DNA from 4 places in the Lysinibacillus parviboronicapiens genome. Region 3 is predicted to be linked to each of the others. Evidence: riboswitches for the same ligand, from Rfam matches in the RefSeq annotation. Region 3 holds a riboswitch; each other region holds the start of a gene.
What was found. Region 3 has a riboswitch for cobalamin ahead of C9J31_RS14040 ((2Fe-2S) ferredoxin domain-containing protein). Riboswitches for the same ligand answer to the same signal wherever they lie in the genome.

Region 1: another riboswitch for cobalamin. It lies ahead of C9J31_RS10750 (ribonucleoside-diphosphate reductase subunit alpha); the one in region 3 lies ahead of C9J31_RS14040 ((2Fe-2S) ferredoxin domain-containing protein).
Region 2: another riboswitch for cobalamin. It lies ahead of C9J31_RS12760 (hypothetical protein); the one in region 3 lies ahead of C9J31_RS14040 ((2Fe-2S) ferredoxin domain-containing protein).
Region 4: another riboswitch for cobalamin. It lies ahead of cobT (nicotinate-nucleotide--dimethylbenzimidazole phosphoribosyltransferase); the one in region 3 lies ahead of C9J31_RS14040 ((2Fe-2S) ferredoxin domain-containing protein).

Annotation. Positions count from the first base shown of each region.
Region 1 is NZ_CP073713.1:2,251,914-2,260,136, forward strand. Features, by position in the region: gene cbiB (adenosylcobinamide-phosphate synthase CbiB) at 1-195, shown strand, start outside; gene C9J31_RS10710 (pyridoxal phosphate-dependent aminotransferase) at 182-1,267, shown strand; gene C9J31_RS10715 (histidine phosphatase family protein) at 1,273-1,881, shown strand; gene C9J31_RS10720 (bifunctional adenosylcobinamide kinase/adenosylcobinamide-phosphate guanylyltransferase) at 1,894-2,469, shown strand; gene cobS (adenosylcobinamide-GDP ribazoletransferase) at 2,529-3,305, shown strand; gene C9J31_RS10730 (histidine phosphatase family protein) at 3,278-3,874, shown strand; gene C9J31_RS10735 (bifunctional adenosylcobinamide kinase/adenosylcobinamide-phosphate guanylyltransferase) at 3,826-4,218, shown strand; gene C9J31_RS10740 (ECF transporter S component) at 4,314-4,808, shown strand; gene C9J31_RS10745 (hypothetical protein) at 4,805-5,491, shown strand; cobalamin riboswitch at 5,598-5,785, shown strand; gene C9J31_RS10750 (ribonucleoside-diphosphate reductase subunit alpha) at 5,948-8,161, shown strand; gene C9J31_RS10755 (ribonucleotide-diphosphate reductase subunit beta) at 8,174-8,223, shown strand, end outside.
Region 2 is NZ_CP073713.1:2,667,562-2,675,784, forward strand. Features, by position in the region: gene C9J31_RS12755 (elongation factor G) at 1-1,069, shown strand, start outside; gene C9J31_RS12760 (hypothetical protein) at 1,220-2,002, opposite strand; cobalamin riboswitch at 2,272-2,455, opposite strand; gene C9J31_RS12765 (YdeI/OmpD-associated family protein) at 2,669-3,262, opposite strand; gene C9J31_RS12770 (hypothetical protein) at 3,303-3,503, opposite strand; gene C9J31_RS12775 (ABC transporter ATP-binding protein) at 3,727-4,449, opposite strand; gene C9J31_RS12780 (ATP-binding cassette domain-containing protein) at 4,462-5,211, opposite strand; gene C9J31_RS12785 (ABC transporter permease) at 5,204-6,016, opposite strand; gene C9J31_RS12790 (ABC transporter permease) at 6,013-6,984, opposite strand; gene C9J31_RS12795 (ABC transporter substrate-binding protein) at 6,974-8,223, opposite strand, start outside.
Region 3 is NZ_CP073713.1:2,905,135-2,913,357, forward strand. Features, by position in the region: gene cobK (precorrin-6A reductase) at 1-640, opposite strand, end outside; gene C9J31_RS14030 (sirohydrochlorin chelatase) at 637-1,542, opposite strand; gene cobJ (precorrin-3B C(17)-methyltransferase) at 1,557-3,227, opposite strand; gene C9J31_RS14040 ((2Fe-2S) ferredoxin domain-containing protein) at 3,211-3,603, opposite strand; cobalamin riboswitch at 3,741-3,924, opposite strand; cobalamin riboswitch at 4,172-4,355, shown strand; gene C9J31_RS14045 (energy-coupling factor ABC transporter permease) at 4,497-5,243, shown strand; gene C9J31_RS14050 (energy-coupling factor ABC transporter substrate-binding protein) at 5,245-5,517, shown strand; gene cbiQ (cobalt ECF transporter T component CbiQ) at 5,521-6,294, shown strand; gene C9J31_RS14060 (energy-coupling factor ABC transporter ATP-binding protein) at 6,291-7,130, shown strand; gene C9J31_RS14065 (S8 family peptidase) at 7,516-8,223, shown strand, end outside.
Region 4 is NZ_CP073713.1:1,322,409-1,330,631, forward strand. Features, by position in the region: gene C9J31_RS06175 (glycerol-3-phosphate dehydrogenase/oxidase) at 1-102, shown strand, start outside; gene C9J31_RS06180 (alpha/beta fold hydrolase) at 105-1,022, shown strand; gene miaA (tRNA (adenosine(37)-N6)-dimethylallyltransferase MiaA) at 1,009-1,914, shown strand; gene hfq (RNA chaperone Hfq) at 2,001-2,228, shown strand; gene C9J31_RS06195 (rhodanese-like domain-containing protein) at 2,326-2,628, shown strand; cobalamin riboswitch at 2,905-3,080, shown strand; gene cobT (nicotinate-nucleotide--dimethylbenzimidazole phosphoribosyltransferase) at 3,216-4,271, shown strand; gene C9J31_RS06205 (trimeric intracellular cation channel family protein) at 4,473-5,078, opposite strand; gene C9J31_RS06210 (methionine gamma-lyase family protein) at 5,464-6,729, shown strand; gene C9J31_RS06215 (MerR family transcriptional regulator) at 6,871-7,245, shown strand; gene glnA (type I glutamate--ammonia ligase) at 7,346-8,223, shown strand, end outside.

The DNA.
Region 1 (8,223 bases), 650 kb from region 3:
GTTCAACTTGGTGTTCAGCTTGGTGGAAAAAATACCTATCAAGGTGTACCTTCGTATCGAGCGACAATGGGTGAGAAGTTAGTACCATTAACGAAGGAACATATCGCAACATCGGTTATGCATATGCGTATTGCCACGTTGCTCTTTACACTTGTCATGTTAGCAATGGAGGTGTTGATTTTTGCAATTGCCTAGTCACGGAGCAAATCCGCACACTGTCTATCAACAATTGGGCCTTACTATGCCTACTGAGGTATATGATTTTAGTGAAAATGTCAATGCTGCTGGACCTCCTATGTTTGTGGAGGCACGCTGGCGGACATTTTATCCGTTAATTCAACGCTATCCTGATCCGGACGGAGAGCCTTTTTTATCAAAGGTGGCGAAGTTCCACCATGTTGACAAGCATTCATTGCTTCTAGGAAATGGAGCATCTGAGTTATTTAGTGTCCTCGCACGACGCTATGCAAATAAACGTGTAATTATCGTTCATCCAACATTTTCTGAATACGAACGAACATTGCAAGCAGCAGGTGCAATTATTGTGCCAGTTATGGTGGAAGATATTATACAGTACATATTGCCAATGGAACGTTTGCAACGAGAAATGATTGATGCAGATGCCTTATATATTTGTACACCCAACAATCCAACGGGCGTGTTACCAAAGAAAGAGGAGCTTGTGCAATTAATGACATATGGGGCGCAAGTGAACTGTGAACTGGTATTAGACGAAGCGTTTATTGACTGGGTAAGCGAAGACTACTCATTGATTGACTATGTCTCGAGTCATTCACATGTCATTGTCGTTCGCTCGATGACGAAAATGTACGCCATCCCAGGACTGCGACTAGGGTATTTAGTTGCTAGTAATACCATCGTCACAGAGTTAAAGGCTATGCTTGCCCATTGGAATCTCAATGCTTTTGCGCTTGTCATAGGTGCAGGTTGTTTAGATGAACAGCAGTACTGTCAACAGGCAATAGCTTATGCACAAACACAGCGGGAGTGGCTCCATCGCTTCTTACGAAAAAATGGTTGTCAGGTGACAAATAGCGTGACCAATTATGTATGTTTTGCATTACCCCACGGTCAACAGGCAGATACATTTTTTACCTATTGTTTAGCACAAGGTGTCGTACTACGCCATACGAAAAATTTCATGGGTTTAAATGGCGAATGGTTCCGAATTGGCATCAAGGATATCACGGCCATGAGCTATTTACAAAACTGTTTGCAAGCGTGGTTTAAAATGTATAAGGGGTGAGAAAAGTGACGACTTTTTTTCTAGTTAGACACGGTGAAACAGTATGGAATAAGGAACGTCGGCTACAGGGGTGGCTTGATTCTCCTTTATCAGAAAAAGGCATTTTGCATGCTGAACAGCTAGCCCAGCAACTTCAAGCGATTCAATTTGCTGCCGCTTATAGTAGCTCAAGTGGTCGTGCGAAAGAAACATTAGCTTTGTTAATAGCAGATAGAGAACTCCCTTGTTTCTATGAGGATAATTTACGCGAGATTTTCTTAGGGAATTGGCAAGGAAAGACGATAGAAGATATCATAGGTACATATCGTTTTGACTATGAATTATATACGGATTACCCTGCACAATTTATCGCAACCCATACCGAAAGTTTTGGCGCGGTAACGGAACGTGCGATGTACACGCTTAAAAATATTGCGGAAAAGTATCCACATGAAAATGTGCTAATTGTATCTCATGCTGTAACCATTAAGTGCATTATTAATGCGATTTTAGAGCGTGGCATTAATCAGCTTTGGGCGGCGCCTATGATAGAGGGGACAAGTGTGACCATTATTGAACGACTTAATCGACAATGGGTGGTAAAGGATATTGGCAATACGAAGCATTTAATATAGGAGGCGATTCCAATGCCACTTCTATTCATAACTGGTGGTGTACGCAGTGGCAAATCACATTTTGCAGAAAAAGCTGCTACTCGTTATTTTCAAAACGAGTCATTGGTGGCCAAACGGCTCATTTATATTGCTTCAGGGGTAGCGATGGATAGTGAAATGGCACAACGTATTTTGCGGCATCAGCTAGATCGTCAAGCACAAGATATAACATGGCATACAATAGAAGCACCTTATCAGATAGAGCTGGCTTTCAACGGGCTAAGTGATGGAGATGTGGTACTTTGGGACTGTGTAACGACATGGCTGACAAATGCATTTTATGAAGGCTTTGAGTCGGGTACACCTTGTGTGGAACGGCCAGGTTGTTTAGACAAAAAGCTGCAAGCCTTGAAGGAGGCAGTGCTGACGTTACTTGACAAAAGGGTGACGCTTTTTGTCGTTTCCAATGAACTATTCGATGAACCTCCGTATACAAGCGAGGAGGTCGAATTGTATCGACAAATGCTCGGGCAATTACATCAATGGTTCGTTTCTGTCGCACATGAAGCATACGAAATAAATTATGGTATCGTTAAGAAATGGAAATGATAAAGTTGTCTTTAACTTAAATAGAGGTTTTTTAAATAAAAAAGAAGGAAGGCAAGGCGATGAAAAATATATGGCATAGCATACTGCTCGCATTTCAATTTTTTACAGTTTTGCCTGTACATAAAGAAATTCCGTTATCAAAAGTGACAATTACAGGCATGTTTGCCTGTTTACCATGGATAGGTGCCCTCATGGGTACAGTGGTGGCGGCAATTATTTTTAGTTTAACACAGTGGACGGCAAGTAGTGATATGTTGCTCGCCTTTGCCATTGTCGCATCATTCGCGTTATTTACAGGAGGATTACATTTAGATGGATTTATTGATATGGGAGATGCTTATTTTTCGTATCGTGACCGTGAGAAGCGACTTGAAATATTGGATGATCCGCGCGTCGGAGCGTTTGGTGTACTAGCGGTACTGTTTTTAATTCTCGGGAAAATGATTGTGCTTCATGAACTATTTGCTCAGGAAAAATTATCGCTGTGGATGCTCGTTTTTATTCCATTTCTGACACGGGTCGGTATGAGCTTTTACTTCATGTCTCTCAACTGTTCGAAGGAAAAAGGGCTTGCGTACTTTTTCAAAACGCATCTTCAGCAAGGATTGTTAACAAGCTTCATGTTCATAACACTAGTCATTGCGCTTAGTGGAATGTTCTTTGTGACAGGTTTTTCAATAGTGCCGGTTATCCTTGTAGCCGTATTAGCAATTGCCTTTATGGTTTTTCGCCAGTTTACAAGGCGCAATTTTGGCGGCGTATCCGGAGATTTGCTTGGTGCATCAATTGAAGGAATGGAGGTTGTGCTATGGATGACGTTATTACTGTGCGTTTAATGCGACATGCGCCTACAAAGGAGAATTTGGAGAAGCGTTATATTGGCTGGACAGATACGCCCTTGGCCGATCCTTCCATGCTCTCTACTGTGGATACAGCTGTATCCACAGTGTATGGCAGTGATTTACTGCGTTGTAGAGAAACTGCTGCACGTTATTTTCCTCAAGCTCGCTATATAGCGGATGCAAGATTTCGAGAGTCTAATTTTGGACATTTTGAAGGGAAAACGTATGATGAATTAAAGTCAGACAGTCGTTATTGTGCATGGCTAGATGAACCTATTAAAACGACTCCACCTAACGGGGAAGGCTTTGATGTATTTTGTGCCCGTGTAATAGAAGGCTTCACAGCGTTGCCAAAAGAGGCGCATGATACGGTTCTTGTCGTGCACGGTGGGGTCATTCGAGCTTTACTAGTGGCATTTGCACCAATAGAAAAATCCTTTTGGTCGTATCAGGTGCCACACGATAACATGTTTACTTTACGGTTTTCGTACGATGCTTGGAAGGAGGGGGCCAGATGCATGTCTTTATCGGAGGCGCCTATAACGGCAAAACCGACTATGTAATGCGTTTGCTTGCAGGACAGAAGGTTGCGGTTGTGGATGGCGCACTCCCGGATTATGCACCTGCTTGTGATGTAGTTGTGATAAAAAATTTAGAAAAATGGCTTGTTACACAAAATCTTGAGGCAGATGAAATGATTGTCGCGCACCTTTTGACACAACTAAAGACCCTTGAAGAAAATTGTACATTGTTTATAATTGTGACCGATATGGGGCGTGGTGTTGTGCCGATGGAAAAACAGGCACGATTATTACGTGACACTTGTGGACGTCTGTACCAAGCATTATTTACTGAAGCCGAACAAGTTGTTCGTATTTGGTATGGCATCGGTGAACATCTCAAATGATTTAGGATGTGGTGTGTCACTTACTAGTTATAGACTTTGCCTCAAGGAACTTTCCTGAAAATATGTCAACCTATAACAAGAAAAGAGGATATGGAATGGATCGACAAAAATTAATGAACTTGTCGTTAACTGCGATGGTTGCGGCTATTTGTGCAGTCGGGGCAGTCATTAAAATTCCGTCGTTTGTATCAACGGCGGCACTCGACTCAGCACCTGCATTTTTAAGTGTTGTGTTTTTATCGCCTGTCTTAGCAGGTATTGCTGGCTCAATTGGACATATTATTTCAGCATTAACATCTGGCTTTCAGCTAGGCCCTCTGCATATTATTATTGCAGTCGAAATGTTTATTGTAGTTTGGGTATTCGGTATGATGCATAAAAGAGGCTTACATTTCTGGAAATGGCCAGTTGCACTTTTATTAAATGGTGTCGTTTCACCACTACCGTTTTACTTCATCATTAGCCCAGCATTTTATTGGGGATCATTAGCAAGCATTTTCATGGCAACAGTCATTAACTTAGTAATCGTCGCTGTAGTAATGCCGATACTTGCCAAAGTGTTCGTACGTAAAGCAGGGCGAGCGCATTGAGAAATGCCGTAAAAGTTGGTGCACTGATTGCCACAACGGATAATGCCGCGGCTATTGGCGAGAAGCCTCAAGATGTTGTAGCTACGTCTGATACACTAACGGCCTACTTAACAGCTCGTGTGACTTTTTTAGAACAGCTTGCGGCGAATGCGATGCCTCTGCATATACTACTTGCCAATTTCTCAGGGGATGCTGCTTGGGCGCGCTATGTCTCTGGTATTGAGCAGGTATTTGATGAAATTGGTGTTGACTGTCCACAGATTGATGGTAGCTCAGAATCCAATATGCCAACGTTACAATCAGGTCTATCCTTAACTATGCTTGGTGCGCAGCAAAATCGTACAATTTATGAGCGTGACAAGCTGATTTGGTACACTTACGGCCTTCCACTTGTTGGAAATGAAGTCCTTGCGCAGCCAGACGATGTTGCACAACTCCAACCTATTTTTTTTGCATGGCGCGAAGAAATTGTACAGCAGGTATGGCCTGTAGGGTCAAAAGGTCTACAAGTAGAATTCACCCGACTTTTTGGCGACCAGCAGGTAAAAAGTTCTTTGGATACTAAGAAAACAGCAGGTCCATGTGCGGTTATTTTACTAGGTGTACATCCAGAAAAAGAGCATCTCGCCGAAAAAATTTTTGCTAGAAATTTTGAGAAAATACGTAGAACTGCACGGTTATAGGGCTTGCATCGAGCAATAAATATGATTTAGCAAATGCAAGGTTCGAAACGCCTATTGCAACAAGAAACACAATATGTTAGATTTGTTTAGGAGTTAAAACACAATATATAGTATTTGGACGAGCGGTACCATATTGGTTTAAAAGGGAATTCGGAAATAGAGCAATCTTAAGCCGAAGCTGTCCCCGCAACTGTAAGTGCTGACAAATGATGACAATGCCACTGTGATTAACGGGAAGGCAATCGTTTGGAGGAAGCATGAGCCAGGAGACCTGCCGATTTGTTCAAGACAGCAACACATTCTTCGGGGATTGAGAAGTGGAGGCGAGAGATTTGTCCACTTTGATGTGTACATGTCCTTCATTTCCATTTCCGATTTATAGCGATCCCGCAACAGATACATGTTGTGTGATCGCTTTTTGTGTTGTCTGAAGGTAGAAAGGGAGAGAATGTGTAAATGACAATTCAAATTGAACAACAAATTGCTAAGTTAAAGATAAGTTATACGGAGGATGAACTTGAAAGTTTTGTAAGGTTATCGGATCGATGGCTACGAAAAAACGACAATGCCACGTTTGAAGCATGGGCGGATGCGATGATTTTACAAACACTTAGTCTAATTGACGAAGATGAACCCTTCTGGACCTTTGTTGCGGCACAAATTTATTTAGAGAAGTTATACGATCAATTTGCTATGCGTAGAGGTGTAGCTGTGGAAGATGTCTATAACGTATTTCCAGCTCAGCTCGCAAAATATACAGAGGCTGGACTTTATCACCAATGTTTAACAACAAAGTATAGTAAGCAGGAGCTAATGGAACTAGCATCATATTTAGAACAAAGCCGAGATGAGCTGTTTACGTATATTGGGTTAAAAACATTAATGGATCGTTATGTGGTACGTGATTATACAAAAACGCCAGTGGAGCTACCGCAGGAGCGATGGATGGTCATCGCGATGACGCTCATGCAAGATGAGACTGAAAATCGCTTAGCTAAAGTTCGTGAATCTTACTGGGCCATGAGTAATTTATATATGACCGTTGCAACGCCGACTTTATCCAATGCAGGGAAAACACATGGCCAACTTTCTAGTTGCTTTATCGATACAGTAGATGATAGCTTGCAAAGTATTTATGACACGAATACAGATGTCGCAACATTATCGAAATATGGCGGTGGCATTGGCGTCTATATGGGCAAAATCCGTAGTCGTGGCTCATCCATTAAAGGCTTTAAAGGTGCATCAAGTGGCGTGTTACCTTGGATAAAACAGCTTAATAATACAGCTGTATCGGTAGATCAGTTAGGACAGCGACAAGGTGCAATAGCGGTGTATTTGGATGTTTGGCATAAGGATGTCTTTACGTTTTTAGATTTACGCTTGAATAACGGAGATGAGCGACTGCGTGCACATGATATTTTCACGGGGCTTTGCTTACCAGATTTATTTATGGAGGCAGTTGAGGCACGAGAGGATTGGCATTTATTTGATCCACATGAAGTACGTGAGGTAATGGGCTTTTCCCTTGAAGATTTCTATGATGAACAAAAGGGTGATGGCTCGTTCCGAGAAAAATATGCGGCATGTATTGCTAATCCGTTACTAAGCCGTGAAGTTGTACCGGCTATTGATATTATGAAGCGTATTATGCGTTCTCAGTTGGAGACGGGTGTGCCGTTTATGTTTTACCGTGATGAAGTAAATCGTATGAACCCAAATAAGCATGAGGGCATGATTTATAGTTCGAATCTATGTACAGAGATCTTCCAAAACATGTCGGCTACTGAATTTGAGTCGATTACTTTAGAGGATGATGTCATCGTTACTCGCCGTAAGCCAGGAGATTTCGTGGTATGTAATTTATCTTCTGTGAATTTAGGGAAGGCTGTACCAGCTGATGTCTTAGAACGTTTGATACCAATTCAAGTTCGTATGCTTGATAATGTCATTGCCTTAAATACAATTCCAGTTAAACAGGCAGAGCGGACGAACGCTCGATACCGTGGCATTGGGCTCGGTACATTTGGCTGGCATCATTTACTGGCTTTGAAGGAAATACAATGGGAATCAGATGAGGCAGTAGACTATGCGGACAAGCTTTATGAAGAAATTGCCTATTTAACGATTCGTGCATCCAATGCACTAGCACGTGAAAAAGGAGCATATCCATTGTTTGAAGGCTCGGATTGGCAAACGGGGACGTACTTTGAGAAACGTGGCTATAGCAGTGACAAGTGGCAGGCATTACGTGCGGATGTGGCAACAACTGGTATGCGTAATGGCTATGTGATGGCAGTTGCACCTAATTCATCGACATCTATTTTAGCGGGAAGTACTGCAACGATTGATCCTATTTTCCAAAAGAGTTACTCCGAGGAGAAAAAGGACTATAAAATCCCAGTAACAGTACCAGATTTATCGCCTGTGACGACTTGGTATTATAAATCTGCTTATTTCATTGACCAAAATTGGACGATTAAGCAAAATGCAGCGCGTGCGCGTCATATTGACCAAGGTATATCACTTAATTTATACGTTCAAAATACCATTAAAGCGAAGGATTTACTCGCATTGCATTTAAATGCTTGGGCAAGTGGTGTAAAAACGACTTATTATGTGCGTTCGACATCCGTAGAGTTGCTAGAATGTGAGTCTTGTGCAAGCTAGGAGGAATAACAAATGACGACAATTACAAAACGACAAATTATGGATAAGGAAGCGCCAAACCG
Region 2 (8,223 bases), 240 kb from region 3:
TGAAACGGTGCAAGTAGTAAGTGCTGGGGAAATATTTGCAGTAAAGGGGCTTAATCAGGCAAATGTTGGGGATATACTGGGCAGTTCGTTAAGACCCCAACCATATGAACTCATACCAACATTACAAGCGAAGGTGCAATATGTAGGACAGCAACATATTAAGGAAGTGCTGAAAATCTTCCGTTTACTTGAAGCGGAGGAGCCCTCGTTACGTGTTGTATGGCACGAGAAATTTCAGAAAATACACGTACATATAATGGGCGTTATTCAGCTTGAGGTTTTGAGTGAAGTGCTAAAAGATCGCTTTTCACTGACAATTACATTTGGTGAACCACAAATTTTATACATGGAAACAATTGCATCAACAGTAACTGGCTATGGTCATTTTGAACCTTTAAAGCATTATGCTGAGGTGCATTTACGTATGGCACCAACTACACGCGGAGTTGGCAATACGTTTGTCAATGCTTGTCACGCTGATGATTTATCTGTCGGTCATCAACGACTTATTGAAAAGCACCTATTCGAGCGTGAACATCATGGACTTTTAACAGGCTTCCCTGTCACAGATATTCAGTTCACCCTTCTAACAGGAAGAGCCCATATTAAGCATACCGATGGCGGCGATTTCCGAGAAGCGACATTCCGCGCACTGCGTCAAGGCCTTGAACAAGCTGAAAATCTATTACTTGAACCCTATTACCGCTTCAAGCTAAAGGCGCCTAACGATTTTATTGGCCGTATGATGACCGATATTCAACAAGCTGCCGGCACATTCGATGCACCAATTTTGACTGAACAACAGGTAATTTTAACAGGGCGTGCACCTGTTGCTACATTTATGGGCTATAGTACAGTCTTTGCTGCGTATACAAATGGCAAAGGCTCATTGTCGCTACAATTTGATGGCTATGATGTTTGCCATAATACAGCGGAAATTATTACTCAAATCGGCTACGATAAACAGGCCGATCCTGAATATACATCCTCTAGTATATTTTGCGCTAAAGGGAAAGGCTACTCTGTTCCCTGGCAGGAAGCACAAGCTGCCATGCATTGCATAAAATAAAGTGAAACCTCAATAAAAAGGCTTCATGCCCCGGTATGCCAATAGCTACAATGATTCTAATAAACTTTTTTATAAACAATTCAGCGGATTATAAAGCTTTTTAAATTTTCTACAAAAATAAGTCCTCCACAATAAATGGAGGACTGGCGATTATAAAGCATGCGCTGTACTCGTTGACTGTTCAACGAGTACATACGCAGGTTCCACAATGACATACCCATGATTATTCGAAAAATCAATGAGCACTGTACCAGGCTTACTCTTTAATAATTGTAAATTATCGATAGTTTGGAGCAATAATTCATGGCCATTGCCACGCGGGTGCCAATTTAAATGGTAATCATTCAGTGCTTTTACAGCTTGCATAAATTGCGCATATTCGTGCTCTACGTATTTTTTTAGATTCGTTAATTTAGTAGACTCTCTTTTTGTCGCAACGACTAACGCTAAATCTGCCAAATACGTCTCATAAAAACGCATGACCATCGAGCACAGTAGATCATTTACACGTGCCGCGCTTAAAATGGGCTTCGGGTTCAAGTGAAGCCTTTCTAAATTTGGTTTTGCACGAACCGAATCGATACGTGTAATTAAATGATATGCTTCTCCGTTCACTTCATAAACAATTGGATTGGTCGGCATATACATCATAAAGCCATTCTTTCTTGTTTTTAACTCATCTGCCACACTCGCCTTGGCAAATAGATGTCCATCATAGTCTTCATTTTGAATCCAAATAATTTCTTTGTTATATAAAATTCGATCAAACAGTTGTTCGTTGCGAATAAGTCCTGTTGCTAAAAACTGATCGACAAGTGATTCGATAACGATTCTTGTCTTCGTCTGCTTTCCTACTTCTGTGCGTGGATGCTTACAAATTTTCATCGTTGATTGCTGCTTTTCCTGTGCTGTACATACATGAATATTCGTCATACGTGCATTCCTCTTTTCGTACATATTTTCAAAACGACAGGTATACGACCACTAAAAAAACGAATTTCTTCTTAATTTAAGAGGAAATCCGTCGCAATGGCTTTAACACCTTATACATATCATTCATCACGCAGCATCAAACATCGCCCATATAGAAAAGAATCGGTTCGATACCGAATACTTTCTTTTACTATGGGCGTTTGACGTACTGTGACGAACAGAACATTCTGTTTTGTCAACATGCCACCTCCTATTCCTCGTAGGGTTTTGGTGTGTACTCGTAATAGGCAGGTCTCCTGACTTATGGTCAACGCATCTTTCCCCTTCCCGTCTATAGACAGTGGTATTTAAAAAAGACGCTCACATTTACAGTTGCGGGACAGTGTCGGACTTACACCGACTTCCCTTTTAGTAAATTGATTTTCAATTTACACCTATTACTACACGCTATTCAGTTGTGAAAGAAAATGGACTAAGTCACATTCCTTATAGATTACTAATATTAATTGTAAAGAAGTGTATTTCTAATGTCAATTATCACAAAATATTCCAATTTTTTGTGTCGTAGAGTGTAGAGTTAACATTGCCCCAGTTCGTTAAAAAAATAGCTTTGCAGCAAAAAAAAATATCCTCTAGTTTGATTAATGATATTTTCTATCAAATGAACTAATCATTTAATCCCTTTCCATCGAGAATTTGCTGCATATATTTTTCAACCCTTGCCACTCGAGTTTTGGATTGTTTGGGTTGAGAAAAATAAAGAATGTATGCCCTTTGCCGACCCGGTGTCAATGCTTCAAAGGCTGTTTCCAGTGCAGGGAACTCATTGAATTTATTTTGAAGCTCTTCAGGAAAGATAATTTCGGTATTCTGTTTATAATTCACTTCCAAACCGGCCTTTTCTACTTCAATGGCTTCAAGAATATAGTCTTTCAAGATGGCTTCCATTTCAACGATTTCCCGCACATTGGTAAACCGAATTTGGCGTGCCGCCTGTACATTTTCTGTTTGTTGAATGAGAATGCCATGGGAATTCTTTAACAAGGCACCTTTATGAAACAAAAGTGCACAATAGTCTTTAAATCCATGTATTAGAACTATGTTTTTATTGTCAAACATGTAACAAGGATGTTTCCACTTTATTTCTTCGGTCAGCTCACACGCTAGAACGATATCTCTCAACGTCGCAAATTCTTCCCTCCACTTTTTTGCTTGACTTATAAATTCATCAACTTTCGGATTCATTCTATTATTTGTCATCAAGGAACACCTCGCATTAATTTTGTTCAGCTGCAATCAATTATTCATGAAGTAACCCAGCGCGAATCATCTCAATACGACTATCAACACCTAGCTGTTCAAGGTTTTCTAGTTGAGCCCGCGTCATATAGTACATACTAATACTTCCATCCATACTAAGACGAACTTCGAATAAAGTATCATCTATCTGCGTTATTTCAATCGAGTTATTGTGGTCAAGTTGTATGTTTACGCTTTTCAAACGCTATCACCCCATTCAATTATAACGTCAATACCTTGGCGAACTAAAGCTACTCCATTAATTTAGCCTTTTGTAGATGCAAAAACGGTCAAGCTATCGAAGCTAATCGTTGATTGTTTAATGCGCTATACAATAATTTAACTAAAGTGGATATAAACATGAAGTAACTACTCTTTAAGGAAGAACGCTTTGTCCAACATAGCCTGTCCCCTGCAAAAATCTATCATCCCATCGCTTGAAACAGCTTTTGGGCATAGCTGTTGGTCAATTGAAAAACACCATGCTCTTTTTTACCTTCATCGACTATTTTTCCATCCTTCATGACATACAAGCGTTCGCATAAATAGGAAACAGCCTTTAAATCATGGGAAATAAATAAAATAGCCATGTGCTGTTCTTTATTTAGTGTGATTAATAAATCAATGATTTCCCGTTGCGTTAATCGGTCTAAGCTGGAAACAATTTCGTCGCACACTAACAATTTGGGCTCTACTAACAGGGATCTTAACAAATTAACTCTTTGCCTTTCTCCACCACTTAGCTCATTTGGCAAACAATTTAACACAGCGACTGGTAGCTTTACCTTATCGAGCATGGCATGCAAATCGTTGTTGGTCACTGTTTTTTTATACTGTAATGGCTCCAATAAGGATTCTTTTACAGTCCACATTGGGTTTAAAGCGGCAGTCGCGTTTTGGAAGATCAACTGACAGTGTTCATAAAATGACGAACAATTTTTCTTTGTAATCTCCACGTCATTAAAATAAATGTGACCTTGGTTGGCCCTTTCCAACTGCATTATGATTTTAGCAAGTGTACTTTTCCCGCTTCCACTTTCACCAACCAGTCCAACGATTTCACCATGTCCAACATAAACGTTCACGTGCTGTAGTACTTGCTGCCCCTTATGAAAGCTTTTACTAACATTTTCAACTTGCAGCAACAATGACATTTCCCCCTAAAAATGATTTTCTAACAGTAACTTTGTATATGGATGTTGCGGCTTATCAAATACATCGCTTACCTGACCCGTTTCAACGACCTCACCTTTTTTCATGACCACTACTGCATGCGCGACCGAAGCAGCGATGTCCAAATCGTGTGTGATGAGTAATATAGTAGTCCCTTTTTCGTCATTGAGTTTTTTCAGCAAATCTATAAAATCCTTTTGAATGAGCATATCAAGGGCAGATGTTGGTTCATCAGCAATTAATAAAGTGGGCTCAGTATATAATGCACAAGCAAGCATACAACGCTGCAGCATGCCACCCGAGAGCTCGAAGGGATAGCGTTCCATAATGTCATCCGTTAAATCTAAATCCTGTAAAATCACACGCATTTTTTGATAAAATTCCATTTTCGAATGTCCTTGTTTATGCCCTGTAAAGATAAATAATTGGTGCTTCATTTTTGTAGAGGGGGAAAAGCTATTTGCAGCATCTTGAAAGACCGTAAAGAAATGCTTTTTGCGCAGCTCCACTCTTTCTTTTGGGGACATTTCCACTAAATTCTTGTCATTAAATAAAATATCTCCCCACACCTGTGCGTGCACAGGTAATAAACCGAGGATGGCAGATACCGTCATACTTTTGCCGCTACCACTCTCACCAATAATCGAAGTAATATGCCCTTTAGGTACCGGAAACGTTACATTATGAATAAGTTGTCTACCATTCATTTCAACGGATAATTGCTCTATGCTAAGCATGTGCGCGCTCACCTCCTTGCTTCTTCAATGCCTCCCCGATAAATTGAAGACATAAGATTGTGAAGAAAATTATAAGCCCCGGAAATAGTCCAATCCACCATGCACCAACAAGTAAATCTGTTTGGGCTGAATATAACATGGTCCCCCAAGACGGCGTTGCTGGAGGCACTCCGATTCCTAAAAAACTAAGCGATACTTCCGTGAAAATAGCACCAGCAAAGTTAAATAACGTCACGACAAAAATAGCCGGGAAACTATTGCGCAACAAATGGCCGAACAATATTTTCCACATAGGTGTACGGAACATCACAGCCATGTGGACAAATTCTGAATCCTTTAGTCGCATAAATTCAGAGCGAACAATACGTGCCGTGACAAACCATCCTGTCAAGCCCATAATGACTGCCATATTCCACACACTCCCTCGCATGATAGCTTGAAACGCAAGCACGATGACAAGTGATGGGATGGTTAAAAATGCTTCTAGTAATCGCATCATGACTATGTCTAGCACTCCCCCGAAATATCCACTAATTCCGCCAAATATAAACCCAATGATGGTGGAAATCACAACAGATACTACCGCTATCAAAAGGGTCACTTTCCCTCCTACAAGTAAGCGCGAAAGTACATCACGACCTAGCTGATCCGTACCTAGCAAATGATCACCACTTGGGGCTGCATAAATACTATTCATATCCATCGAATTTGGCTCGTATGGCGCTAAAAATGATGAAAAAGCAGTCGAAACAAAAATAATAGCAAGTATTATAAGCCAGAAAAAGAGCATTTTTCGCGATTTCAACAGCGCAGCACACCCCTTCTTAACTTAGGATTAATAACAACCATTAAGACATCAATAATAAAAAGGCTAACAACAACGACCACACCGATAATTAGCACTCCACCCATTAATAATGGGAAATCTTTCACCATCACCGATTTGACGAGTAGCTGTCCTAAACCAGACCAGCCAAATAGTGACTCTACAACGATTGAACCGCCAAAAAATGACGGAATCGTAACCCCTACATAATTTACATATGGGATAAATGCATTACGCAAAATATTTTTTCTAATTTCTTGTTCTGCAACACCATTAGCACGAGCAACCTGAACATAATAGCTCTTACTTTCACTCTTAACGCAGTCCTGTAAAAATCGCGCGAATATGCCGACATGAGAAAGTACAAGAACTGTTACTGGTAGGATGATATGGTGTAATCTATCGGCAATACCCCCTCCCCCTCGTACATCACTCATGCCGGATGAGGGGAACCAACCTAACTGCACTGAAAAGATCATCATTAATAATATGCCTAACCAAAATGAAGGAACAGCCGAGCTAGCAATACTAAAAATAGACAATCCTCGATTTAGTAGAGAACCTTCTTTCATCCCAGCCAATAAACCAAACCACGTAGATATGATTGCTAATATCATTAAAGTGATGCCAACAAGCTGTAACGTATTTGGCAACTTCTCGAGTAAAATGGTTGAAACCGCTCTTCCTTCTTTTGCAGAATAACCTAAATTTCCTGTGATAGCCTCTCTGAGCCAAATAGCGTATTGAGCCAGCACAGGTTTATCTAAACCGAAAGCTTGTGCAATTCTTTCCTTTTCAGCAGTCGTTAAAGTTTGTAAATTTCCACCATAGTAAGCCGCAGCTGGATCTCCTGGCGCAGCATGCAAGATGAAAAAAGATAGGAAGCTCACGACAATGAGGACAATTGTCCCCATTATCACACGCTTCCCAATCCACTTAGCGATCATGCCATTTCCACTCCTCGACATTCCATAAGAAGCCTGCGCCATGATGGCCCAATATACGTTCTTTCACGCCACTAATATTTTTATTGATACCATACACTGCATCAACATATGCAAAATAAGCAAACGGTGGATCTTCTGCTAATTCCTCTTGTAAATCCATATAAATGGCTTTGCGTTCAGTAGGGTCAACCGTTACACGACCCTGTTCTAATAGCGCATCCACTTTTGCGTTTGAATAGCTCCCATAATTGTAGCCAGCACTGGTTAAGCTTGATTGATTGGTATGAAACAAGCTATACATATGATGGTCTGCATCATATGGACTGCCCCAACCAACCATAAACGTATCTGTTTCCTCAATCACAATATTACTCCAATCTAATGCAGCTACTTCAACATCAGCACCTACTGCTTTATAACTCTCGGCAACATAGTTAGCCATATTGACACGTACACTATCTGTTACAGGCACGGTAATGGTAAAACCAAGCTTTTGACCATCTTTATAGCGGAAACCATCATTATTTAAATTCCAACCTGATTGTTCAAGTAAATCAATTGCTTTGTCTAAATTGTATGCATATTGCTCAATATTTTCATTGGCGAATGCATGCTTTTGTAGTGGCGAATATGCCTCTGTACCAAAACCTTGTAAAATACCCTTTACAATTCCTGCGCGATCTGTCGCATAACTAATAGCCTTTCGGATATTTACATCTTTCCAAAGCTCTGATTGCATATTAAATAAAATTCCACGGTAATCCGCTGAATCTACTTCATACATTTTTAAATGCTCAACTTGCGATAGCTCGGCAATTTGTGTAGGATCCAGTAAAGCGATATCGACTTCTCCGGATTTAAGTTGTAACGCTCGAACATTGCTATCTGGGATAAATTTAAAGATCACTTTTTCTAGAGAAGCTTTTGTACCAAAGAAGGAAGAATAGGCTTTCAATGTTAAACTCGTTCCACGTTCCCATTTGTCGAACATAAATGGACCAGCACCTATTGGTTCTTCATTGAAGGAAGCTGTGCGCATATCTTGTCCCTCAAATGCGTGTTTCGGTAATATCGGAACTGTTAACTTATCCAACATCGGTGTGAATGGCTCATCTAACATTATTTTCATTGTCGTTTCATCCACTTTCTCCATTGCTACCACGTGAATAAAATCAGATTTTAAAAACGAGGCATTGTGATCGTCTACAATACTTTCTATTGTAAAAATGACATCATCCA
Region 3 (8,223 bases):
TTTCATCAACAGAACCAACTTTGCCGCTTTCTTTCGTAATCATCAATGTGACATCATATTGACGGAAAAGGGCTTCGTTTAATTCTTTTGAAAACGGTCCTTGAATGGCCACTATATCTCTTTGCGCCACACCAAGTGCCTCACATTTTTCCATATTATCGAGACGAGGAAGCATACGAGCAATAACACGTGTATTTTCCAGTCCTTGCAATACTTTGGTGAACGTCGCTAGCGTCTTACTACCTGTTGTCAACATAATGACACCGCGTTTTGTTGCTGCTAGTTGTGCAGCTTGCTCATAATCTCTCACAACCGTTATGAGAGGATGTGCGTAATGCTCATGGGCACGTTCATAGCGAATATAAGGTACACCTGCTTTTTCAGCTGCTGCCATCGCATTTTTAGAAGCCTCTTCAGCAAATGGGTGTGAGGCATCTACAACAAGTTGATAGCCCTTTTCCAGTAAAATTGTCGCCATTTCTTCAGCCGTCAAGCGACCGACTAAATGTGGAAGACCAGCTTTTGTAAGGCTCGAAGCTGCTGAATCAGTGACAACGGTTGCAGTCACTTGATGACCCGCAGACTGCAATTCCAGTGCTAGATTCCTTGCATCACTAGTGCCTGCTAACATGAAAATCATTTCACTGACTCCTCTTCATGGTGATGGTGGTGGTCATGGCTGTGTTGGTGGCCATGGTCGTGATCATGGTCATGATGGTGATGATGATGCGCATGACCATGCACCGCAGCATAAGCACGGTAATTTTCTAAATCTTGCATACCAGTAGAAGTACCATTCACCGCTTGCTCTATACGTTCTAACAGCACATTTTGTAGACGCTCATGATAGCCAAAATAATTGGCAATTTCTATATCACAGTCAGGATATTTGTCATTAAATTGTTGGCACATGCCCTGCATTCGTTCCATCAGAATGCCTGTAAATAAAAAGTACGGTAACATAATAATTTTTTTCGCACCAAGCTTGACGCATCGCTCAATGCCTGCGTCCACGCGCGGATCTGTTACGCCCATAAAAGCACTTTCCACGATTGGTACTGGTAGCTTTTCCCAAAGCAAACGAGTAATTTTATAAAAATCACCGTTGGCATAAGGATCACTACCGCCACGCGCAATTAACAGCACTGCCGTATCTTTATGCTCATCTTGTGCATTGAACCCAATCTCTTCAAGACGGTCTTCTAGAATGGCAAAAATTTCATCGTGAATGCCAATCGTTTGCGCATATGTGAAAGTGATGTTTGGGTAATGCTCGCGTGCATGCTCAATTTCTGCTGGAATATGCATCTTTGAATGTCCAGCATGCAGTAAAATAATTGGTATAACATGCACTTCCGTTGCACCTTTTTGTATGCAATTCGTAATGCCCTCTTCAATGTTTGGCGAAGCAAATTCCAGAAAACAAGTTTCAACTAAAAAGCTGTCATCAATCCGAGGAGTCATTTGCTCAATAAATGTGCGTACCTCATCATTTCCTGCTGCTAAACGGCTACCATGGCCGACAAATAAAATAGCTTTCATCTCTTTTCTCCTCACTAGTCGCCGCACGGAGCTGGCTCTACTTTTATTTTTGAAGACATATCTTGATACGTAAAATGCAATATTTTTTTCACACGTTTGAAGTATTTAAACAAGCGTTCATTTGGATGCGCATTGGCTTTGTACTCTTCAAGAATGTCTGTTATAAGTGGAACAAGTTGTTCTGGCTCTAACCCTTCTACCACAGGCTGTGCCGCATGCGCTGTACGCCCAACTGGTTTAGCACCGATAAAGACATCAAATTTACTTTTACGATAGACAATACCAATATCATCAAACACTGCACGGTAGCATGCCATACCACAGCCGTTAAAGCCGATATTTAGCGTTTTCGGTAATGCTAAGCCACCTAGTTTTGCTTGAATTTCCTCGGCATATGGAATAGAGTCTGCTTTCTCTCCATAACAGAAATCACATGCTTTTAATGACAGTACATCGCCGATTGGAGCTAACAAAAAGCCCACTTCACGTAGTTTTGCTGTAATTTTACCGGGTTCAGATGTTGGAATTTTCAAATGAATTTGATGGTCCGGTGTATACTCCATCGTTCCTTCTTCCCCAACAACTTCAGCTAAAGCCGTCATTTGTTGCGGCGTGAAAAACTTATTAGCCACCCCAGGACTAACGGCAAGTTCAAAAATGGATTCAATCTTTTGTTGGACAAGTTTAGATGTGACATGCCCAGCACTTGTCCCTTTCACCATTGCAAGTGCAGTTGCAGCCATTTCAAGAGATGATTTATTTAGCGTTGACACAGGTGTAATCGCTAAACTGGGCTTGCTACGTCCTGCATTCGGGTCTGCCGCAAAATCAGCACGCGCTGTTCCCGTTTGTTGATTCATCGCCCACGGTTCATTTTCTTCTTTCAGACGTTGATGTGGACGTAGTGGCTGTTTTTCATCTCCAAGCGTATATTTTCGTTGATAGCCACGCGGTGTAATCATTTTATTGTCATAGAAAAATGTAGATGAATTTCCGATAATAACAGTTGTGAGCATCCCGATATCATGCTCAAGCATCTCCGCTAGTGTGGTCATCGTAATTTCCTGGCGATCACGATAGGCGCTTTTTACGAGCCCCACCGGTGTATCGGGAGATCGATATTCTAGTAAAATACGTTGTGCTTCGACGATTTGGCGTGTACGACGACCACTTTTCGGGTTGTAAAGTGCAATCACAAAATCCGCCATTGCTGCTGCTTCCACCCGTTTAGCGATTAAATTCCATGGTGTTAAATGGTCACTTAAACTAATTGTGCAAGAATCATGCATAATCGGCGCACCTAGTAAACTGGCACACGAATTAATCGCAGAAATACCAGGCACAATCTCCACTTCAACACCAGTTGCTTCGGTCCAGCCAAGCTCTATCAATACCTCATAGACGAGCCCCGCCATCCCGTACACGCCTGAGTCACCACTGGAAATGACAGACACGATATTACCTGCCTCTGCCTGACGCACAGCTTCCTGCGCCCTCGAAACTTCTTCGGTCATTCCTGTACTAACAATCGACTTGGCAGTCACTAAATCTTGTATGAGCTCCACATACGTTTTATAGCCGATGATAAAGTCACTCTGTTGCAGTGCTTCTACAGCTCTTGTTGTTATATGTTTAAAATCCCCGGGGCCAAAGCCCACAACAAAAATCTTACCTTTTTGCGCCATTTTGTTCCCCCTCTTTCACCTTTTCAATGCCTTTAATAGCTGTTGTTTGTGGTGTACGCTGTAACGTACCTTCACGCAGTGTGAACACATGTTCACTATGTAAAGACTCATGATGTAAGTCTTGCACGAGCGCCTTTGCATGCTCTGTCGTTGGCACACGATACCAGTTTCCTTGTGGATAGGCGATGACAACACAAGCATCCTTACACCTGCCGTTGCAGCGTGTTCTTGTCGTATGTATTTCCTTATCAAGTGCTTGTACCTGTATTTCATTACGTATTGCTTGGGTAATTTCTTCGCCATCTTTATGCATACAGCTACTGCCATTGCAAATAAAAAGATGCGTTTTCATTCCGTCTAAGTTCCAAGTTGTCATTGTCTTGCTCCCCTCATTTGCGACTAGGAAAAAGAAAAGACCTTCACTCTAAACGAAGAGTAAAGGTCTTGTAGAAGCCAAATAAAAACGAATAAATATAAGTACTCGTTCTCGCTTCAACTTCTCCCTCCGAAAAGTTTGCATGCCATCAACTAAGCAGGTTTCCTGACTTAAGCTTCTTTTTACTTTCGCGCCTTCCCAAGTGATACTAGTGGCATTTGCGATTTCATCAGCTATTACAGTAGCGGGGGCTGTATCGGATTCACACCGATTTCCCTATTATCTCGAATTATCTCGAGCACTTATAGATGTATCTATATGAAATTTTAATTGTCTAAAAACGTAATAGAAAACTGTTTCTATCATAGCTTATTATTTATAAATTTCAACAATTCTTTTTTAATTTGTGAAATTTTTAGTAAAATTTCAACAAATATTTCATGCAAAAATGTGGTGTTACTCTATGATTTATCAGAATTTTCTAGAATGAAGCTCAATTAAAAATATTTTTTATAAAAAGAGATAGCATATTTATGGAAAATCATGTTACACTTTGTCGTGAAATCTCACAACTTCATCTTTTTTCGGTGCGAAGTGTAGTCATTTTGCTTAAAAGGGAAGCCGGTTCAAGTCCGGCGCGGTCCCGCCACTGTACTAGGGAGTTTTATAGATTATGTCACTGTCCAAAGGATGGGAAGGCCTATAAAATGTTGAACTAAAGCCAGGAGACCTGCCGAAAAATACGTGATCGTTTCAACCTACGAGGATAGGTGTGCGGCTTGGCAGATGATAATTTCTATTTGCTTTTTCAGCTATGCACTTTTCCTACATCGGAAAAGTGCTTTTTTATTGCGCACGCTACATTCTAAATTTTATTTTAAGGAGGAGCTATTTTGAAATTTTCTTGTTGGAAGCTTAGTTATTTCTTACTAGCATTTTTACTCGTGCCAAATCGAGCATTTGCCATGCACATCATGGAAGGATTTCTGCCGATTGAATGGGCGATTTTCTGGTGGATCGTAGCCATGCCATTTATTATTTTAGGATTACGTTCAATTCGTAAAACAATCGATGAAAATCCCGAAACAAAAATGATACTCGGTCTTTCAGGTGCTTTTGCATTCGTCTTATCTGCACTTAAAATCCCCTCTGTAACAGGAAGTTGTTCACATCCAACTGGAGTTGGCTTAGGAACTGTATTATTCGGTCCATTGGCAATGAGCGTAATTGGAACAATCGTCTTATTATTCCAATCTTTACTGTTAGCGCATGGCGGCATTACGACATTGGGTGCAAATGCCTTTTCGATGGCTATAGTAGGACCTTTTATCGCGTACTTTGTTTTTAAAGGTTCTCAAAAGATTGGCCTATCGTTCTCACTTGCCGTATTTTTTGCAGCAATGCTTGGTGATTTAGGTACATATGTTGTGACTTCTGTCCAACTTGCACTGGCCTTCCCTTCAGAAGTTGGAGGCTTTATGGCTTCATTCACAAAATTTTCTGGTATTTTTGCGTTGACACAAATTCCACTTGCCATTAGCGAAGGGATTTTAACAGTCATCGTCATGAATTTCTTAAAAAAATATAATGTCAGTGAATTAAAAGCTTTACGTGTTTTCTCAGCAAAGGAGGCACATTGACATGAAAAAAAATTTACTACTCTTAGCTATTGTTGTGCTATTGGCAATCATTCCGCTGTTCGTACAAAAAGGAGCAGAGTTCGGTGGAGCTGACGGTGAGGCTGAAGTCGCAATTGGTGAAATTAACGCTCAGTACGAGCCATGGTTTGAAAGTTTTTGGGAGCCACCAAGTGGTGAAATTGAGAGCCTATTATTCGTGCTTCAAGCCGCAATTGGTGCTGGTTTTATCGGCTATTTTATCGGCTATATGCGTGGCAAACACAAAGAAGGTTAAGCGATGTTACTCATTGATAAGTATGCTTACATGAACAAACTAGCGTCTGTTCATCCGCTAGAAAAAATGACGTTTTCTCTTGGTCTTCTACTGCTGTCGCTTATCATGAGGGATGAACTTATTTCACTCATTACATTTATTGTGATGAGTGCTTTTATCATTTTAGGTGCAAGAATTCCCTTTACGTATTATGCAAAGTTATTACTGTTACCAGGTTTTTTTCTGTTGACTAGCTTAGTGTCGATAATATTGTCTATTGCGCCATCAGCAAGTGTTATACCTTCACATATCTGGGCACTACAGCTGAAAACATGGACTATTTTTATAGGTACTGCAAGTTTGATGACAGCACAAGAACTTTTTTTCATCGTACTTGGCAGTATTAGCTGTTTGTATTTTTTAATTCTTACGACATCGGTACAATCTATTTGCCATATTCTACGACAATGGCGGCTTCCCGTTCTATTTGTCGAGCTAGTAGAATTAACGTATCGTTTTATTTTTATTTTTTTAGACAGTATGCAAAAAATTCATCTTGCCCAGCAGGCTCGATTAGGTTTCCGCTCCCCTTTGCAATGGTTACGTTCAATTTCAATGCTGGTTGCAGCGTTATTTGCAGAGATGTTTCAACGAAGTCGTGAGCTTAACAATGCCATGCAAGCACGCGGTGGTGAAACCGTCTATTGGCAAGAGAATTTTATCTCTAGCAGGAAAAACTGGCTAGGTATTGCTGTTATTATTATATTCCTCATCATTTATGGAGGGCTTTGCAGATGACAACAGGCTTATATTTTGAATTAAAACAATTATCCTACGCCTACGCAGATGGAACCTATGCTTTAACAGATATTACACTCCAAATTCCAAAAGGCAAAAAAATCGCTTTACTTGGTCATAATGGTGCAGGAAAATCAACATTATTTCAGCATCTAAATGGCATTTTAAAACCAACCACCGGTAGTATAGCATTTTGTGGCAAAGAACTTTATTATGGCAGGAAAGCTTTAAAGGCATTACGGCAACAGGTTGGGATTGTATTTCAAGATGCAGATAATCAGCTTTTTTCTGGAACAGTGATGCAGGATATTGCATTTGGGCCGCTTAATCTTGGTTGGTCTGCAGAAAAAGTTGAAGAAAAAATAGCATGGGCCGTAGCGCAAACTGAAATTGCAACACTACTTGATAAGCCCATTCACTTTTTGAGTGTAGGGCAGAAAAAACGTGTGGCGATGGCAGGTGTTTTAGCAATGGAACCATCCGTATTATTATTAGATGAGCCAACGGCAGGACTTGATAATTATTATGCTGCACAAGTTTTACAATACTTAGCCAAATTAGAAGATGGTGAAAGAACCATTTTACTAGCAACCCATGACCTTTCACTCGCTTATGAATGGGCAGAACAAATAATCGTAATGGAAGCTGGGAAAATTATTTATAATGGCGATCCAGTAGCCTTGTTTTATCAGGAGGATTTACTTAATCGAGCTCATCTTGGGCGGCCATGGGTTTTTGAAATGGCGTTAGCCTTACAACATAAAAAATTATTTGACAAAAACATATCAATACCTCGCTCGAAGGAAGATTTACAAAGACTTATTGAACAGCTTTAAGATAATATTTTAGAAAAATAGCTTTTCTTGCTCTATTGTTGTGTACTTTTCACTTGTGGTCGAATCGATTGCACAAATCTTGTAGAAGGTTAATCTCTTACTGTACGTTTTTGTAACTAGCAGTTCCATGAAGTCTGAGGGACAGTGATTCAGTATCTCGCTGTAGATAGAGACTCTTTTTTTGGTTGCAGGAGGTGTTCGACCTTCCTCCCTTTCTACTATTATTCATATGCTGATGCATTTTTTATCATAGTTGAAAAAACAAACAATAGAAATCGAAAATCTTGGAAAAATATTTACTTATATCCTTATATTATGAAACTTTTCTATCTTCCAATCGTAATATAGTTGTGACTTACATTAAAACACTTAAAGGAGAAAACAATTGAAAAACTGGATTAAAAAATCAATGGCTGTAGTATCGTCTGCAGCACTAATGGTTCCCGCTGCCTCTGCCTTTGCAGAAGCGCCACAAAACACAGCGAAGGTCGCTAGCAATCAGGAACAAGCGTTAAAGCAATTCAACAATCAAAAGGAATGGATCAGTCAGGATACAATTATTATCAAGCATTCAGGTCTTGCTAAGAATGTTCATAAAAAAATTGGCTCAAAAGTGATTCGCTCTATCCCTTCATTAGGCTACGATGTTATCCAACTTAGCAAGGGAGTAACATTAGAAAAAGCAGTTTCGTATTATGCAAAGCAACAAGGGGTTAAAAATGTATCTCCTAGCTACGTCTATCATGCCTTTGGTACAGGAGAAGATCCAAAGAAAAAGGATATGTATCATTTAAATCTGCTTCAAATTGATAAGGCGCTAGAATTAGCAGGCGATCATGAGGTGAAGGTAGCAGTTATCGATTCTGGTGTGGATTTTAAACATCCAGATTTAAAATCTCAAGTGCTTCCACCCTATAATGCAGCAGCACCTGCCAATACTACTTATGCTGGTGACCATGGTACACATGTAGCTGGAATTATTGGCGCAGCAAAAGATAATGCGATCGGTGGACATGGGGTTAATCCAAAAGCCAAGCTTCTTCCAATTGATGTATTCAACGGAAAAGACGGTGCCAATGATTTCGTCATTGCA
Region 4 (8,223 bases), 1.6 Mb from region 3:
CAACAGCGCTTTCACTATACAGAGGCACAAAAAAACACATATGTTGCTCAGCTAGAACAGTCAATCTTAGATGCGACAAATTTTGCTGAGGAAGGGGTATAAAAATGGAACGCTATATTCAAATGTCAGATGGACATTTTGTCTTTACGCGAACATTAACACCAACTATTTCATGTATTGGTCATATTCATATTTTGCATGGTATGGCGGAGCATAGCGGACGTTATGTGGAGTTTGCAGATCAGCTATGTGCTGTGGGCTACGCGGTCACGATGCATGATCACCGAGGACATGGAGAAACAGCGGCATATAACGGCAAGCTTGGTTTTTTTGCCGAGCACAGTGGCTTTGATCGGGTCGTGGAAGATGTACATGAAATTGTCATGACTATGCACAATCAAGTTGCAGATGTGCCGTTTATATTATTTGGTCATAGTATGGGGTCATTTATTACGAGAAGATATATTCAATTATATAGTGATAGTGTGGATAATGTGATTTTATGTGGGACCGGAAGTGTATCAACATTGCATATGGCAGGGCATGTCTTTGCCCGTACATTGGCCATGCAACGCGGTAAAGATACGGAGAGTCCACTGTTAAATAAGCTGAGCTTTGGAAGCTTTAATAAACAGTTTCAAAATCCGAAAACGGCTTATGATTGGTTATGTTCCGCTGAACATGAAGTACAGAAATATATAGATGATCCATATTGTGGTTTTATGCCAACAAATCAATTTTTTGTTGATTTAACGGCTGGTTTTATGATGCTAAATCGAAAAAAAGAGATTGAAAAAATAAAGAAAAACTTACCGATCTTATTGATAAGTGGTAGCAAGGATCCAGTTGGTGATCAAGGACAAGGTGTATACACAGTCGCTGAGCAGTTTGCAGCTGCGGGAGTAGAAGATGTAACGGTCTACTTATTTGAAGATAAGCGACATGAGATCTTGAACGAGGACAATAAAGAAGCGGTTTATCAAGTTTTATTACGGTGGTTGGGAAAATATGATACAAGATAAATTACAGCAGGCTGAGGTCGTAGCAATTGTGGGACCAACGGCTTCCGGCAAAACGGCACTAAGTATAGAAATAGCCAAAAAATATAATGGCGAAATCATTAACGGCGATGCCATGCAAGTCTATAAAGGTTTAGATATTGGCACAGCGAAAATTACGGAGCAAGAGATGGAGGGTGTGCCACACCATTTACTGAGCTTCAAAGAGCCAACCGACTCATTTTCGGTTGCGGACTATCAGAAATTAGTGCGAGCTAAAATTGCGGATATTCAAGAACGTGGAAAGCTTCCCATTTTAGTAGGGGGCTCGGGATTATATGTGCAAGCAGTACTCTATGATTTTCAATTTACAGAGGAGCAGGTAGACGTGGCAGCAAGAGAAGCCTATTATGCTGAGCTTGCAAAATTAGGTCCAGAGGCTATGCATGCAAAGCTAGCTGCGCTTGACCCAAAAACAGCTCAGACAATCCATCCAAATAATACGCGCCGTGTTATTCGAGCATTAGAGATGATAGAGCTTAGTGGAATCTCCAAGGCCTCAGAAGCACAAAATCGAGGGCAAGCGCCCCTTTATCATCATTTAATCTTAGGACTTGGTCAAAATATGTCTCGTGAAGAACTCTACAACCGCATTAATCTTCGGGTAGATTTAATGATGGAAAAAGGTCTATTAGCAGAAGTGAAAGGCTTATGGCAACAAAATATACGAGATGTACAGTCGATTCAGGCAATCGGTTACAAGGAATTATATGATTATTTAGATGGTAAATGCTCACTTGAAATGGCGCTTGAAAATTTAAAGCAAAATTCACGACGCTATGCAAAAAGGCAGCTAACCTATTTCCGAAATAAAATGGATGTGCAATTCGTGGACAAAGACTGGAATATCCAATAATTTGTAAAAATTACTAATTGCTTAATTGGGATAACATGCTACTATAGGAATGAAGAGGTAGAAAGAGATTAGGGGAGGCGCATTCGATGAAATCAATTAATTTGCAAGATACGTTCTTAAATCATCTACGTAAAAACAGTGTTTTTGTAACTGTGTTTCTTTTAAATGGATTCCAGTTAAAAGGGACTGTGAAATCCTATGATAATTTTACGGTGTTATTAGTAGATGCTGACAATAAACAGCATCTTATTTACAAACACGCAATTTCTACATTCGTTCCAGCTAAGCAAGTTGAGTTTTCAGAGACAGAATAATAAAGGGATATATGAACAGTTAGTGTGTGACACTAGCTGTTTTTTTTTGTTCAAGCTATAATAGTACAAGAGTTTGACATATTGGAGGATTAGACACATGAAAACAATCGAAACAACTGAAATATTAGATTTACTGGATGCAAACGAAGATTTATACATTATTGACGTTCGTGAAGATGATGAAGTCGCACAAGGTATGATTCCAGGCGCACAGCACATCGCACTTGGCACTATTCCAGATCGACTAGATGAATTGGATGCGTCAAAACCTTATATCGTGGTTTGTAAAGCTGGTGGACGCTCTGCAAATGCTTGTGCATTCTTAGAAGATCGAGGCTTTGACGTAACAAACCTTGAAGGCGGAATGCTTGCTTACGATGGTGAGTTAGAATTTAAATAATGATTCATTAAAACCTTCGCTTAAGCGAGGGTTTTGTTTTTTTTATGTGGTGTTATATAAATCAGTCTGTGTAAATTTTGCGCATCTAGTTTTCTTTGCTCTCCTAGAGAGGCTAAGCTTAGTTTAAACTTCTTGTTGAGATTCATCCCGAACGCTTGCGCACTTTTTATCGTATCGATTTGCTTATAGTTAGCTCTCTTAAAAGGACTTCATTATATTTTCATCCATTCATTAAATATATTGACACTAAAAATACTTTGACGTAGATTTAAAGTAGTTGCATAAAAAGTATTAGGTGCCCATTGCGGGAGAATAGGGAATAAAGTGAAATGCTTGAGCGGTCCCACCACTGTAAAATGGAGTTTCATAGAGAATGCCACTAGAATAGTCTGGGAAGGTTCTATGAAATGTTGAAATTGAGCCAGGAGACCTGCCTAATTGACTTCGTATGATATAGACGATGGAAAAGTCTGTAGTTTATTTGTTATGAATAAACTACAGGCTTTTTGTTTTTTCTTTATTCAAAAACCAAGGGGATAGTTACTGATACTTCATAGTAACAGGCAAACAAAAAAGGAGAAATTGTCATGCAATTATTACAACAAACGATACAAAACATTCAGCCAGTTGACAACAATATGATGGAGAAAGCGAGGGAACGAATAGATATCCTTAGTAAACCACCTGGAAGCTTAGGTAAACTTGAGTCTCTTGCCGTGCAGCTATCTGGTATCACGGGACAATTATTTCCGAAGATTGATCGTAAAGCCATCATTGTCTGTGCGGCAGACCACGGTGTTTGTGACGAAGGGGTGACGTCAAACCCGCAAAATGTGACGCTCTTTCAAACATTAAATTTTCCAAAAGGCTTAACAGGTGTTTGTGCTGTCGCAAAAATAACCAATGCAAAAATTGTCACAGTAGACGTTGGCGTAAAAGAGGATATTCCACTCGATGCAGGTGTCATGATTAAAAAAATTAAATACGGCACGGATAATATGGCAAAGGGTCCTGCTATGTCAAGGGAACAAGCGATTCAATCTATTGAAGTAGGAATTGAAGTAGCGATGGGGGAAATTAGAAGTGGAGCGGATTTACTCGGGACAGGTGAAATGGGCATTGGCAATACAACACCAAGTGCTGCGATTTTATCGGTTCTTCATGGATGTAATCCGTGTGAAGTGACTGGATTCGGTGCAGGTGTTGGAACAGGAGGGCTTGCGCATAAAGTAGAGGTCATTCAAAAAGCCATTGCCTTAAACAATCCAAAACGCGATGACGTTATTGATATTCTTGCAAAAGTCGGTGGTTTAGAAATAGGCGCTATGGCTGGAGTCGTACTGGCAGCTGCTGCCAATCGCAAACCGGTTGTCATCGATGGCTTTATTTCTACGATTGCGGCACTAATTGCCTATGAGCTTGAACCACAAGTGAAAGACTATATCATTCCTTCTCATGCCTCTGAAGAACCAGGTGCTAAAATTGCTGCTGAAATGCTGGGAGTTGAACCGATGCTACATATGAATATGCGATTAGGAGAGGGATCGGGTGCAGCTTTAGCATTCCCTATTTTGGATGCAGCTTGCTCCATGATGAATAACATGGCTACATTAGAGGAATCTATGATGATGTTAGAAAAGTAACCTATATTTTAAAGTTTTTAATGAAGGAAATAAAATGAGTTCATAAAACGTAGTGCCACTATATTGACTAGAATCACTATAAAAGGATAACAGGGAAACAGTATTCGGTAAGCGTAGCGTTGATCTTTTATAAGAAATACAGGAAAACAAGTCCAAATAACCGTACTAGCTATTTGGGCTTGTTATTAATACAGGGCTTAGTTATGCTCGATTTAACTTCCGTAAAGGCAAACGCCATTTTTTCATATAAGAAAGAATGCGTAATGCCGTTATGACACCAAATAATACATATAAAAAGATATCTCCTGATAATAATTCAAGGCCTACGAAAAGCCCTGCTAATGCTGCCCAGACGCCATAGATTTCATCGCGTAGTACGAGTGGTTTGCGTCTAGCTAATACATCACGAACAATCCCACCGCCTGAACCTGTTAAAACAGCGGCAACTATCACCGCACTAATTGGCATGTCGAGTTTGACAGCATATAATGCGCCTTGAATCGCAAATGCCGACAATCCAATAGCATCTGTGAAATTACCCCAGCGATGCCAATGCTGAATAAGATGGTGTGGAAATATAAAAAATATGGTAATCGCCGCTAAGGCGATTTGAAACATCATATCCTGTCCCCACAGTGTTGTCACAGGCAAACCAATAAGTAAATTTCGGATGGCACCGCCACCAAATGCCGTAACAATACCAAGTATATAGACACCGAATAAATCGTATTCTTCCTCCATCGCAATTATTGCCCCGGAAATAGCGAAGGCAATTGTCCCAATAATGCTAAAAAACTCCCAAGCCATCCCTTTCACCCCTTCTAACAAATAATTAACTTTAGCAATAAAGTTAAAGACTTTTGCTGAATGTAACAGAATCTATGAATTTTGTAGCTAAATTCAGCATTTGAATACTTTTTTTGGAATAAGTCCGCACATTAGCTTAGCGCATCTTACCTCTAGAAACAATAGGCAAGTTTTGCAGGTAGGCTTACAAATTGTTAAGATAGGACTGGGATTAAGCAAAACTCCAATGAGTGGGGGATTCTCTCTACTGAATACTAGTAAACAGTTCGAGTATTTAATGGTCAGTTAGTAATCGTTCATCAAACTTATTTTTTCACTTTTCTATGGGTGTTGAACGAATGACGGACCTTTTACGGAGGACAAATGTGAAACGGAGACGAAAACAATGACTTTTACAAGCAATTTAACAGAAAACACGCTAGCTTTCGCGGCTATAATAGAGGAAAAGGTCCGTCCTTATCATGCAAAGGTAGAGGAAATGGCGTTTTTCAATCAGCAAAAGGTGCTTGCGGCATTTAGAAAGCATCAGGTAAGTGATTATCATCTGCATCCTTCTAATGGCTATGGCTACGATGATGAAGGTCGTGACAATCTTGAGCGCGTATATGCAGAGGTGTTTGGAGCACAAGCGGCCATAGTGCGTCCACAAATTATCTCGGGTACGCATGCCATTACGCTTAGTTTATTCGGTGTGTTACGTCCAGGTGATGAGTTGCTGTATATTTCTGGTCAACCATATGATACTTTACAATCCATTGTTGATGGTGGGGAGAAGGATACTGGATCACTGAAGGATTATAACATCGGCTATCGCCATGTGGACCTAGTCGATAACCAAACAATTGATTGGCAAGGTGTGGCAGCAGCCATTACACCAAACACCAAAATGATTGCTATTCAACGATCAAAGGGCTATGCAACAAGACCGTCATTTACGATTGCACAAATAGCAGAAATGTGTGCTAAGGTCCGCCAACTTGCCCCAGAAGCAGTTATATTTGTGGATAATTGCTACGGTGAATTTGTCGAGGCACTTGAGCCGACAGAGGTAGGTGCGGATTTAATGGCAGGCTCGCTTATTAAAAACCCAGGTGGTGGCTTAGCCAAAATAGGTGGTTATATTGCTGGCCGTGCTGATTTAGTAGAGAAATGTGCCTACCGTATGACGTCACCAGGCATTGGTGCGGAGGCCGGTGCAACATTAAATACGTTAGGTGATTTCTATCAAGGCTTTTTCCTTGCCCCTCATGTAGTAGCCCAAGCATTAAAAGGAGCCATTTTCACAGCAGGAATGTTGGAAGAAGCAGGTATGGTGACATCACCTAGTTATGATGCTGTACGTACGGATTTAATTCAATCGGTTTCTTTCCAAACAGCGGAGCAGATGATTGCTTTTTGTCGAGAAATTCAAGCGAATTCCCCGATAAATGCGCATTATGCCCCAGAACCAGCGTATATGCCAGGATATGAAGATGATGTCATTATGGCGGCAGGCACATTTATTCAAGGTTCGAGTATTGAACTCACAGCGGATGGTCCAATTCGTCCGCCTTATACGGCATTTATACAGGGGGGCCTAACGTACGAACATGTGAAATTTGCCATTTGCAGCGCCGTGCAATCTATTCCAAAAGAGGCAGACAATAGATAATCCATGCACGAATTTTCATCGGTTTTTACAAATTTTCATCCGTTTAAAAAAAATCTAAAAAACGATGTTAGGAAACCTTACATCTTTATTGACAGTGAAAAATTTTCGTTATATGATTAGCGGGTATTGGAGGGGACTTAAATGAGTCGTGAAATTAGACGAACTATGCCGTTATTATCTATGAGTATCGTGATGCAATTGACCGAGCTTTCGGCACGCCAAATTCGTTATTATGAAGAACACCATTTAATCGAGCCACACCGAACAGAAGGCAATCGTCGTATGTTTTCATTAAATGATGTCGACACACTGCTAGAAGTAAAAGATTACTTGGAGCAGGGCATGAATATGGCGAAGATTAAAAAATTATTCGCTAAAAAACTTGATCCTGTTGCAACAGAAGAACCAGATTTAAGCGACACAGAATTGCGTCGAATAATGCGTGAAGAAATGCGTCAAGCACAGCGCATGCAAAAATCATCCATCAGACGTGGGGATTTATCTCGATTCTATTAAAATTGAGCAACAGGTTGCTTTTTAAGCGGACGGTTTATTGTTCTATTAATAGGGTAGAGTAATGATATAAGCTAGACAATTTATAGGAGTGTGGAAAACTGTGGGTAAATACACAAAAGAGGACATTAAGCGTCTAATCGAAGAAAAAAATGTAAGCTTTATTCGTTTGCAATTTACGGATATTCTTGGCACAATCAAAAACGTTGAAATTCCTGTTAGCCAACTAGACAAAGCACTAGAAAACAAAATGATGTTCGATGGCTCATCCATTGAAGGCTTCGTACGTATCGAAGAATCAGATATGTACTTATATCCTGATTTAGATTCTTTCGTAGTGTTCCCTTGGACTTCTGAAAAAGGGAAAGTAGCACGTTTCATCTGTGACGTGTACACTGCAAAAGGCGACCCATTTGCTGGTGACCCACGTAACAACTTAAAACGAATCCTGAAAAAAATGGAAGACTTAGGCTTCACAAGCTTCAACTTAGGGCCTGAGCCAGAATTCTTCTTATTCAAATTAGATGCAAAAGGCGAGCCAACATTAGAAGTTAATGACCACGGTGGTTACTTCGACTTAGCACCAACAGATTTAGGTGAAAATTGCCGTCGTGACATCGTATTAGAGCTTGAAGAAATGGGCTTTGAAATCGAAGCTTCTCACCATGAGGTAGCGCCTGGACAACATGAAATCGACTTCAAATATGCTGATGCCATCACTGCTTGTGACAACATCCAAACATTTAAATTAGTTGTTAAAACAATTGCACGCAAACATGGCCTACATGCTACATTCATGCCAAAACCATTATTCGGTGAAGCGGGTTCTGGTATGCACTTCAACGTATCTTTATTTAAAGGTAAAGAAAATGCATTCTTCGATGAATCAACAGAACTTGGTCTTTCTGAAACAGCAATGCAATTCATGGCAGGGGTGCTTAAGCATGTTCAAGGCTTCACGGCAGTAACAAACCCAACAGT